3 regions of the Mesorhizobium sp. M1182 genome follow, and region 1 is predicted to be linked to each of the others. Evidence: predicted binding sites of a transcription regulator. Region 1 holds the regulator's gene; each other region holds the start of a gene.

Region 1 (3,273 bases):
ACCATCTTCCAGTTCGCTCTCAGCCCTTACGAGGAATGGCAGCAACTGGCGTGGACCGGCGCACTCATAATCACCCTGACGGTTCTGGGCTTGAGCATCCTCGCCCGCAGCCTTACCGGACGCAGAGAGGACAGATGACACAGATGTTGTCCCCAGACATGACGATGACCGAAACGGTCACCGAGAAGACGAAGATCGAGGTCAAGAATCTCAACTTCTACTACGGCCAGAGCAAGGCGCTGAAGGACATCAGCCTGTCGCTGCCCGAGCGCAGCGTCACGGCCTTCATCGGCCCTTCGGGCTGCGGGAAATCGACGCTGCTGCGTGTGTTCAACCGCATCTATGAGCTCTACCCAAAACAGACGGCCGAGGGCCAGGTGCTGCTCGACGGCAAGAACATTCTCGACCGGTCGCAGGATCTCAACCTCCTCAGGACCAAGATCGGCATGGTGTTCCAGAAGCCGACGCCGTTCCCGATGTCGATCTACGAGAACATCGCCTTCGGCGTCAGGCTCTACGAGAACCTCGGCAAGTCCGAGATGGACGGCCGCGTCGAACAGGCGTTGAAGCGCGCCGCGCTGTGGAGCGAGGTCAAGGACAAGCTCAACGCCAGCGGCTTGAGCCTATCCGGCGGCCAGCAGCAGCGGCTCTGTATCGCCCGCACCGTGGCCGTGAAGCCGGAAGTCATTCTGCTCGACGAACCGGCTTCGGCCCTCGACCCGCTGTCGACTGCCAAGATCGAGGAACTGATCGACGAATTGCAAGCCGACTACACGATCGTCATCGTCACCCACAACATGCAGCAGGCGGCGCGCGTGTCGCGCCAGACGGCCTTCATGTATCTGGGTGAACTGGTCGAGTTCGACCGGACCGAGAAGATCTTCACGTCGCCCCGCGAGAAGCGCACGCAGGACTACATCACTGGCCGCTTCGGCTGAGCCGTTCCGATCATGCATATGAGGACAGGACCATGGGCGAACACACAGTCGCTTCTTTCGACGAGGATCTCGAGCAGATCAGCAAGCTGATCCGCGACATGGCCGACCTCGCCGGTTCGATGGTCGGCGGGGCGACCAAGGCGCTGTTGAATTCCGACAACGTGCTGGCGCAACGCGTCGTTTCCGACGACGCCATCATGGATGCGCGTCAACGCGAACTGGACGACCGCGCTATCACCCTGATCGCCAAACGCCAGCCGATGGCCCACGATCTTCGCCATGTGGTCGGAGCGATCCGCATGGCGGGCGACCTCGAACGCATCGGCGACCTTGCCAAGAATATCGCCAAGCGCGTGAGTGCGGTCGGCCTCAGCGCCACGCCGCGGGACCTGTCGCATTCCATCGACGCGATGGCGCAGCTGGTTCTCATCCAGGTGCAGGGTGTCATCGAGGAATATGCTGCAGGCGATGCGGCCGCGTTGGCCAAGCTTCGTGCCGCCGACGAGCGCATCGACGTTAAATACACGTCCGTGTTCCGCGAGCTGTTGACCTACATGATGGAAGATCCGCGCAACATCACCGCTTGCACGCACCTGCTGTTCTGCGCCAAGAATCTGGAGCGGATCGGCGACCATGTCACCAACATCGCCGAAAATGCGTATTATGTGCTGACCGGCGAGCAATTGCCGGTCAATCGTCCGAAGCAGGACGAAACGACAATGTCCGCACCGGTGACATGATGGGGGTGCCCAGCCGATGATCGCACCACGCATAATGGTGGTGGAGGACGAGGAGCCGTTGGGTGTGCTGCTCCGCTACAATCTCGAATCCGAAGGCTACCAGGTCGAGGTGGTGACACGCGGCGACGAAGCCGAGATCCGTTTGCAGGAGAATGTGCCCGACCTTTTGGTGCTCGACTGGATGATACCAGCGGTTTCCGGCATCGAGCTCTGTCGTCGGTTGCGGGTGCGCCCCGAAACCGAGCGGCTGCCGATCATCATGCTGACCGCGCGCGGCGAGGAGAGCGACCGGGTGCGCGGTCTTTCGACCGGCGCCGACGACTATCTGGTCAAGCCGTTTTCGACACCGGAATTCATGGCCAGGGTCAAGGCGCTGCTGCGGCGCGCCAAGCCGGAAGTGCTGTCCAGCGTGCTGAAGGTCGGCGACATCGTGCTCGATCGCGAATCGCACAGGGTCTATCGCAAGAAGAGCGAAATCAGGCTCGGGCCGACCGAATTCCGGCTGCTCGAGTTCATGATGCGGCATCCGGGCCGTGTCTTCTCGCGCAGCCAGTTACTCGATAATGTCTGGGGGGAGACAATCTACATCGACGAACGCACCGTCGACGTGCATGTCGGGCGGCTGCGCAAAGCCGTCAACAACGGCCGGATGCCGGATGTCATCCGCACCATCCGCGGCGCCGGCTATGCGATCAGGGAAGATTGACCCGCCTGGTCAGGCTACGTTCTTTCTGACGCTGGGCCTCATTTGCGCGCCCGGCGCGAAAATCTCCTGGTCGACGAAGCTTAACGCCCGCATCGCGCAGCCTTCGCGGATCAGAGGCAATTCGTTCGGCTCTGTATCGAAGGAGATCGAGCCTGAATGCTGGCCGCCGGCGGTCTGGGCGATTGCCTTCCGCAAGGCCGGCTCGATCAGATCGAAGGCGGCGGCACTGGCGCCGACCATCGCGACCGGTGCCGGATCGATCAGCGCGAACAGCGAGCCGAGACCGAAACCCAGCGCTTCGCCGGCCTTGCGGTAGGCCTCGCGTTCCGGCCCATCTTTCTCGCGCGCCCGGGCCGCCAGTGCGCGCATGTCGGCGTCGCTGACGTCGGCGACCGGTTCGCTGTCTTCGCTCATCTGCCTGGCGTTGCGCCAGATGGCGTAGTTCCCGGCATACGCCTCGATGCAGCCGCGCCGCCCGCAACGGCAGAGCGCGCCGCCCGGACGATGGATCATGTGGCCAAATTCGCCGCCCGAGGAATGCGTCCCGGTGAACAGTTCGCCCTTCAGCACCAGCCCCATGCCGATGCCATGCGAAAGCAGGATGGCGATGAAGTCGTCGCGATAGCGATCCGGATTGCGCCAGCGCAAAGCCACCGCCATCATGTTGCAGTCGTTCTCCACCGTTGCCGGGATGCCGAATTCGTCCTCCAGCATGTCGGCAAAGGCGATGTCGGTCTGCGGCGTGATCGGCGACCACAGCATGGCGCGTGCAGGGGAGTCGGTAATGCCCTGAATCGCCAGGGCGATGCGGGCGACACTGCGGACGTCAAGATCTGGATCCTGCAGCCGGCGCCGGACGATGGCCATGCATTCACGGATCAGCTCGTCG
Region 2 (3,273 bases), 110 kb from region 1:
TCAGGGTGGCTGTCGCTGTTCCGGTCAGCTTCGCCATACTGTCATTGGCGCTGACAATGCGGGTGCCATCGCAAACGATCAGACCTTCCACCGCCGCATTGGCGAGATCGTGCATGCGATCGGCCTCGAGCTTCTGGCGGCGAAAGCGCAGGTCGATCCACAGCGCGGCACCCGATAGCACAAGGATTATCAGGCTGGCGACCGCTGCGGCAAAGGGCTGGGAAATGGGCTCGATGGAATGTTCGGATATTTCAATCGAGGAATCCGGAATGATCGACACCGCGGCCATCGCGATGAAATGCAAGCTGCAAATCGCCAGCGTCAAAAGCGCGGCGCCGCCGAAAGTCGCGAGCGCTGACGGACGGCGCAAGACGACAAGGAGCGCCAGTGCCGCGAGGGTCACGCCGGCCAGAAGCGATATCGCGACAAGGAGCAGGTTCCATACGACCCGGCCTTCGACCTCGAAAGCTGCCATGCCGATGTAGTGCATCGTCGCGATGGCGCCGCCCAGAATGGCGCCACCGACGAGGAAATGGTCGATGCCGCGGCGCAAGGTGGCGACCCACATCCCAAGCGCGGTCATGATAATGGCGGCGGCAAGCGAAAAGGCGGATAATCCCGGATTGTATGCGTTCGGTATTCCCGGCGTAAACGCGGTCATGGCGATGAAATGCGTCGCCCATATGCCGAACCCGGTCGAGGCCGCGGCGATCATCAGCCAGACAAGCCGGTTTCGCTCGGTCGATCGGCCGACATGCTTAAGGAGATTAACCGCTGAGAAGCAAGAAATTCCACAGATGAGTGCGGCAAGCGCAACCAGTCTCGGATCGTGCTGACTTACAATACAATTATAGACCGTCAGCATCCTGGTTCACTCGGTCTGCCAAAATTAACAGGGGAGGTGTGACTGATTAGCTCTTGGAGATTTTAACGAATGGTTAACCCGTGGGCCATGAGGCGGGTCTTTTCGGGGGAAAACCGACGCCGCTGCGCCGAAAAGACGGTGATGTGATTTCTGGCGCCCGGTTTCAGTAGCGAGTGCACTTTAGGAAGGAATGATGTTCATTGATCCGCAATAAAACCGTTGTCCGATTGTCATCAGCGCCACATATTGGCTTTGCGGAAGTGCCCCTTTCGCCAATGACAAACGGGAGATGAAACATGAAGTTCTTCGGCTTTGCGGCCGGTATCGCCGCCACCGTGACCCTGCTTTCCACCACCTCCGCCTTCGCCGTCACGCAGATCAGCTGGTGGCACGCCATGACCGGCGCCAACGCCGAGGTCGTCGCCAAGATCTCCAAGGATTTCAACGCCAGCCAGAGCGACTATGAGCTCGTTCCGGTGTTCAAGGGCACCTATCCGGAGACGCTGAATGCCGGCATCGCTGCCTTTCGTGCCGGGCAAGCGCCCGATATCCTCCAGGTGTTCGACGTCGGCACCGGCGTGATGATGGCGGCCGAGGGTGCGATAAAGCCGGTGGCCGATGTGATGACCGGCGCCGGGATGACTTTCGACAAGAGCCAGTATCTGCCCGGCATCGTCGGCTATTATTCGAAGCCGGACGGCACCATGCTATCGTTCCCCTACAACTCTTCCTCGCCGATCCTCTATTACAACAAGGACATCTTCCAGAAGGCAGGCCTCGACGTGAACAATCCGCCCAAGACGTGGAACGAGGTGTGGGAAGCTGCCAAGAAGATCAAGACGAGCGGCGCCGCCCCTTGCGGCTATACCTCGACCTGGCTGACCTGGATCCACCTGGAGAATTTCGCGGCGTGGAATGACGTGCCTTGGGCCACCCAGCAGAATGGCCTGGCTGGAGGTGATGTCGAACTCAAGATCAATGCGCCGATTTTCGTCAACCACTTCCAGGCGCTCGCTGGCCTGGCCAAGGACGGCACGTTCAAATATGGCGGACGCACCTCCGAAGCCAAGCAGATATTCCTCGCCGGCGAATGCGGCATCTTCACCGAATCGTCGGGCGGCCTCGGCGATATCGTCAAGTCCGGCATGAACTATGGCATCGGCCAGCTTCCGTATGATACCGACGCCAAGGGCGCACCACAGAACACGACGCCGGGTGGTGCCAGCCTGTGGGTGTTCGGCAACAAGTCGGACGAGGAATACAAGGGTGTCGCCGCCTTCTTTGCCTATCTGTCCAAGACCGATGTGCAGGAATATCTGCACCAGAAGTCGGGATACCTGCCTGTGACGCTCGCCGCGTATGAGGCGACGAAGAAATCAGGCTTCTATGACAAAAACCCCGGCCGCGAGACACCCATCCTGCAGATGACGGGCAAGGCGCCGACCGACAACTCGAAGGGCGTGCGCCTGCCGAATCTGCCGCAGGTGCGCGATATCCAGAACGAGGAGCTGGAGAAGATGCTGGCCGGCCAGCAAACCGCCCAGCAGGCACTCGACAATGCGGTTGCGCGCGGCAACGTCGCGATCAAGGAAGCGCTGGAGAACTGACGGGATTATCTCGGTTAGTCGGTTGGAATATCGCCCACGCGGGCTCGCGTGGGCGACACCTGGATAGCGAGGGAAATCAGCCTGTCTCCACGCGTCGTATTTCCCAACAAGATCCTGCCCTACCTGCTGGTGGCGCCACAGCTCGCCATCACCCTGGTTTTCTTCTACTGGCCGGCCGGTCAGGCGCTTTACCAGTCGATGCTCAGGCAAGACCCGTTCGGGCTGAAGAGCAGGTTCGTCTGGTTTGCCAATTTCCGGAAGGTGCTGGCCGATCCGGCCTACCTCAACTCGATCAAGGTCACCGTAGTGTTCTCTCTTGCGACCGCGATCGTTGCCATGGTTGTGGCCCTGCTGCTCGCGGTCATGGCCGAGAAGGCCGTGCGCGGCAAAGGCCTCTACCGCACACTGTTGATATGGCCTTACGCCGTGGCGCCGGCGATTGCCGGCATGCTTTGGCTTTTCCTGTTCAATCCCTCGATCGGCTCGTTGGCCTATTTGCTGAGAAGCCTCGGCGTCGTATGGTAGCCGCTGCTCAACGGCACCCACGCCATGATCCTGCTGGTGTCGGCTGCTGCCTGGAAGCAGATCAGCTACAACTTCCTGTTCTTCGTCGCCGGCCTGCAGGCGGTGCCGAAAACGCTGATCGAAGCGGCGGCCATGGACGGCGCCGGCGAAACCAAGCGCTTCTGGACCATCGTCTTCCCGCTGCTTGCGCCGACAACCTTTTTCCTGCTGGTCGTCAACACCGTCTATGCCCTGTTCGACACGTTCGGCATCGTTCATGCCGTCACCGGCGGCGGG
Region 3 (3,273 bases), on a different contig from region 1:
GTGCCCAGATGCACGTAATTGCGCAGCCTGCCATCCTCGCGGCGCACCACCAGCGACATCTTCGCATGGGTCTTCAGTTCGAGAAAGCCGAAGACGACCTGGACGCCGGCGCGCTCGAGGTCGCGGGCCCAGCGGATGTTGGCTTCCTCGTCGAAACGCGCCTTGAGCTCGACTAGCGCGGTCACCGACTTGCCGGCCTCGGCGGCGTCGACCAAAGCGCGTACGATCGGGCTGTCGTTGGAGGTGCGATAGAGCGTCTGCTTGATCGCCACCACTTCCGGATCGGCCATTGCCTGGCGCAGGAACTGCACCACGACGTCGAAGGATTCGTAGGGGTGGTGGACGATGATGTCCTTCTCGCGGATCGCGGCAAAACAATCGCCGCCATGCTCGCGGATGCGCTCGGGGAAGCGCGGATTGTAGGGCGTGAACTTCAGATCGTCGCGGGCGACGGCGACGATCTCCGAGATCTGGCTGAGCGCCAGCGGACCGGTGAGCACGCTGATCCGGCTTGCCGAAACGCCAAGCTCGCCGGCGACGAAGTCGCGCAATTCGGGCGGCATCAGCCGGTCGAACTCGATCCGGATGACCGAGCCGCGGCGTCGCCGCTTCAGCGCCGTCTCGAACAGCCGCACCAGATCCTCTGATTCTTCCTCGACCTCGATATCGCTGTCGCGGATGATGCGGAATGTGCCGGAGCCCTTGACCTCATAGCCGGGGAACAGCTTGCCGATATAGAGACTGACCGCCTCTTCGAGTGGAATGAAGCGGACATGATGCTTGCGATCCGGCAAACGGATGAAGCGCCTCAGCGCCACCGGCAGGCGCAGAAGCGCGCTCATTTCCTCGCCGTTCTTGCGATGGCGCAATTGCAGCGCCATCGAGAAACCGAGATTGGGAATGAACGGAAACGGATGCGCCGGGTCGATCGACAGCGGCGTCAGGACCGGAAATACCTGCTCCTGGAAATGGTCCTCGAGCCAGGTCTTCTCGTCCTTGGTCAGCGCATCGCGGGTGATGCTTTCGATGCCTTGTTTGTCGAGCAGCAGCATCAGCGCCGAAAGGCTGTTCTGCTGGTCCTCCTGCAGGCGCTCGACCTCGCGCAGCAATTGTTCGAGCTGCTGCTCGGGAGTGCGCCCATCCGGGCTCTTCAGCACGATGCCTTCGCGCACCTGGCCGGCAAGACCGGCGACGCGGACCATGAAGAACTCGTCGAGGTTGGCGGCCGATATCGACAGGAAGCGAACACGCTCGAGCAGCGGATGGTTGGCGTTCAGCGACTCTTCGAGCACGCGCCGGTTGAATTGCAGCCAGGAAAACTCGCGATTGACGAAGCGATCGGGATTGCCGCCTTCGGGGCTCGCCGCCTCGACGGTGATGAATTCGTTCTGCACCGGCTTCAGTTCGTTCATGGTTCCCGCTCTTCCCACACCGTTCGACGAGCACAGCCTTAACCGGCTTAACTTATCCTCTGACAGGCTTTTGCGACAGTTTCATTTCATCGATCTTGCAAAGAGACGGGTTATGATCCAGATGCAATCGACGAGATCAGGAGACGACGATGGCAGGCGGTTCCATTCCCCATTTCCAGAACGATGCGGGCTACCCGGCAATCGACATCGGCGTCAAGGAATTCATGTGCACCGGCGCCAATCCGCCTTTCGACCATCCGCATGTATTTCTCGACATGGGCGACGACAATGAAAAGGTCTGCCCCTATTGCTCGACGCTCTATCGCTATTCGCCGAAACTGAAGGCATTGGAAACGCAGCCGCCGGGCTGCCTCTATATCGACCAGGCCGCCTGATTCTTCCGCGACAAGCCTGATGCAGGAAACGCAGTCCCGGCAGGTGGTCATCGCCGGGGCGGGCGTCGCCGGGCTGACCGCGGCACTGGCCTTCGCCGAGCGCGGCTATCGGGTAAAACTGTTCGAACAGGCGCAGCACCTCGAGGCTGCCGGCGCCGGTATCCAGCTTTCGCCCAACGCGACGCGCATCCTACGGCAGCTCGGCGTACTCGATCGGCTGCTGGCGACGGCGGTGCGGCCGGAGGCAGTCGTGCTCAAGGATGCCGCCACGCTGCGCAAGCTGGCGCGCGTACCGCTTGGCCAGGCGGCCGACACGCGCTGGGGAGCGCCCTATCTCGTTGCCCACCGCGCGGATCTGCAGTCAGCGCTGATGCAGCGGATAGCCGAGCGGCCCAAGGTCGAGCTTGTCACCGGTGCCCGCGTCTGCGGCGTCGCAACCAGACCGAATGGCATCACCGCAACAGTCGAGATTGCCGGCACGACCATCGGAACCGAAGCATCGTTGCTGGTCGGCGCCGATGGGGTCTGGTCGTCGGTGCGAGAAAAACTGGCCCGCAAGGCGGCCGAATTCGGCAGAAGCCGATTCTCGGGCGAGCTTGCCTGGCGCGCCACGGTGGCCGCGGACACCCTCGCCGGACAAGCCTTCAGGGCGATCGGTGCGCCCGATTGCGTTACCGCATTCCTCTATCCCGGCTTTCATATGGTCGCCTATCCGGTCAGCCGTGGCACTGCCTTCAACCTCGCTGCCTTCACCAAGGGCGAGCGCATCGCCGAAGGCTGGTCGGGGTATGCCGACCCCGCCAGCCTCGCCAGCGCCATGCGCGGTACCGCGCCGGCGCTGGTTCGCCTGGCGACCGAGGCGGCGCCGTGGACGGCATGGCCGATCCACATTGTCGAGCAGCGGCGGTGGACGACGCCGCAAGGCATCGCGCTGATCGGCGATGCGGCGCACGCGATGACGCCGTTTGCCGCACAGGGCGCGGCGATGGCGATCGAGGACGCGGCGACGCTTGCCGGCTTCATTGCGGCCTCCACAGCCGATCTTGAGGGGGCGCTTGCCGCCTGGGAACAGGCGCGGCGGCCGCGCGTCGCCCAGGTCGCCCGCCGTGGCGCCATCAACCGCCTCGCCTGGCATGCGGCCGGGCCGGTGGCGATGGCCCGCAACCTGGTCCTGGCGATGCGCTCACCCGAAAAGCTCGCCGCCGATCTCGACTGGCTCTACGGCTGGCGGGCGTAGGACGTTCGGCGGTCCTAAGTCGCCCGGTCAATTGTAAAGCCGCATCGACAGGCCGAGCGATGCCGGCAGCGGGTTCCACCAGCCGGTGCGCAGCCCGGCGGTGCGCAGCGCCGCCGCCGCCCAGGTGTTGCAGCCGACCAGCGCGTTGAAACGGCCATTGCCTTCGAAGAAACGATCGAAACGGGAATACGCCGCATTCTCGATCGGCATGGCCCCGTTCGGTCCCTGC

What was found. Region 1 encodes PhoB, which activates phosphate uptake and scavenging genes when phosphate is short. Its sites were predicted from a motif close to TGTCATNNANCTGTCAT; they were not measured.
Region 2: a site for PhoB is predicted at 1,083-1,099, ahead of ugpB (sn-glycerol-3-phosphate ABC transporter substrate-binding protein UgpB). Genes of this name have one in related genera too.
Region 3: a site for PhoB is predicted at 1,485-1,501, ahead of NKH33_RS18930 (RNA degradosome polyphosphate kinase). Genes of this name have one in related genera too.

The regions. Positions count from the first base shown of each region.
Region 1 covers NZ_JAMYMD010000003.1:154,282-157,554, reverse strand. Annotated here, with positions in the region: gene pstA (phosphate ABC transporter permease PstA) at 1-138, shown strand, start outside; gene pstB (phosphate ABC transporter ATP-binding protein PstB) at 135-938, shown strand; gene phoU (phosphate signaling complex protein PhoU) at 971-1,678, shown strand; gene phoB (phosphate regulon transcriptional regulator PhoB) at 1,695-2,384, shown strand; gene NKH33_RS05655 (ROK family protein) at 2,394-3,273, opposite strand, start outside.
Region 2 covers NZ_JAMYMD010000003.1:48,687-51,959, reverse strand. Annotated here, with positions in the region: gene NKH33_RS05070 (bifunctional diguanylate cyclase/phosphodiesterase) at 1-865, opposite strand, end outside; gene ugpB (sn-glycerol-3-phosphate ABC transporter substrate-binding protein UgpB) at 1,162-2,472, shown strand; partial or broken gene ugpA (sn-glycerol-3-phosphate ABC transporter permease UgpA) at 2,554-3,273, shown strand, end outside.
Region 3 covers NZ_JAMYMD010000015.1:58,000-61,272, reverse strand. Annotated here, with positions in the region: gene NKH33_RS18930 (RNA degradosome polyphosphate kinase) at 1-1,412, opposite strand, end outside; gene NKH33_RS18925 (zinc-finger domain-containing protein) at 1,562-1,807, shown strand; gene NKH33_RS18920 (FAD-dependent monooxygenase) at 1,827-3,044, shown strand; gene NKH33_RS18915 (TIGR02117 family protein) at 3,072-3,273, opposite strand, start outside.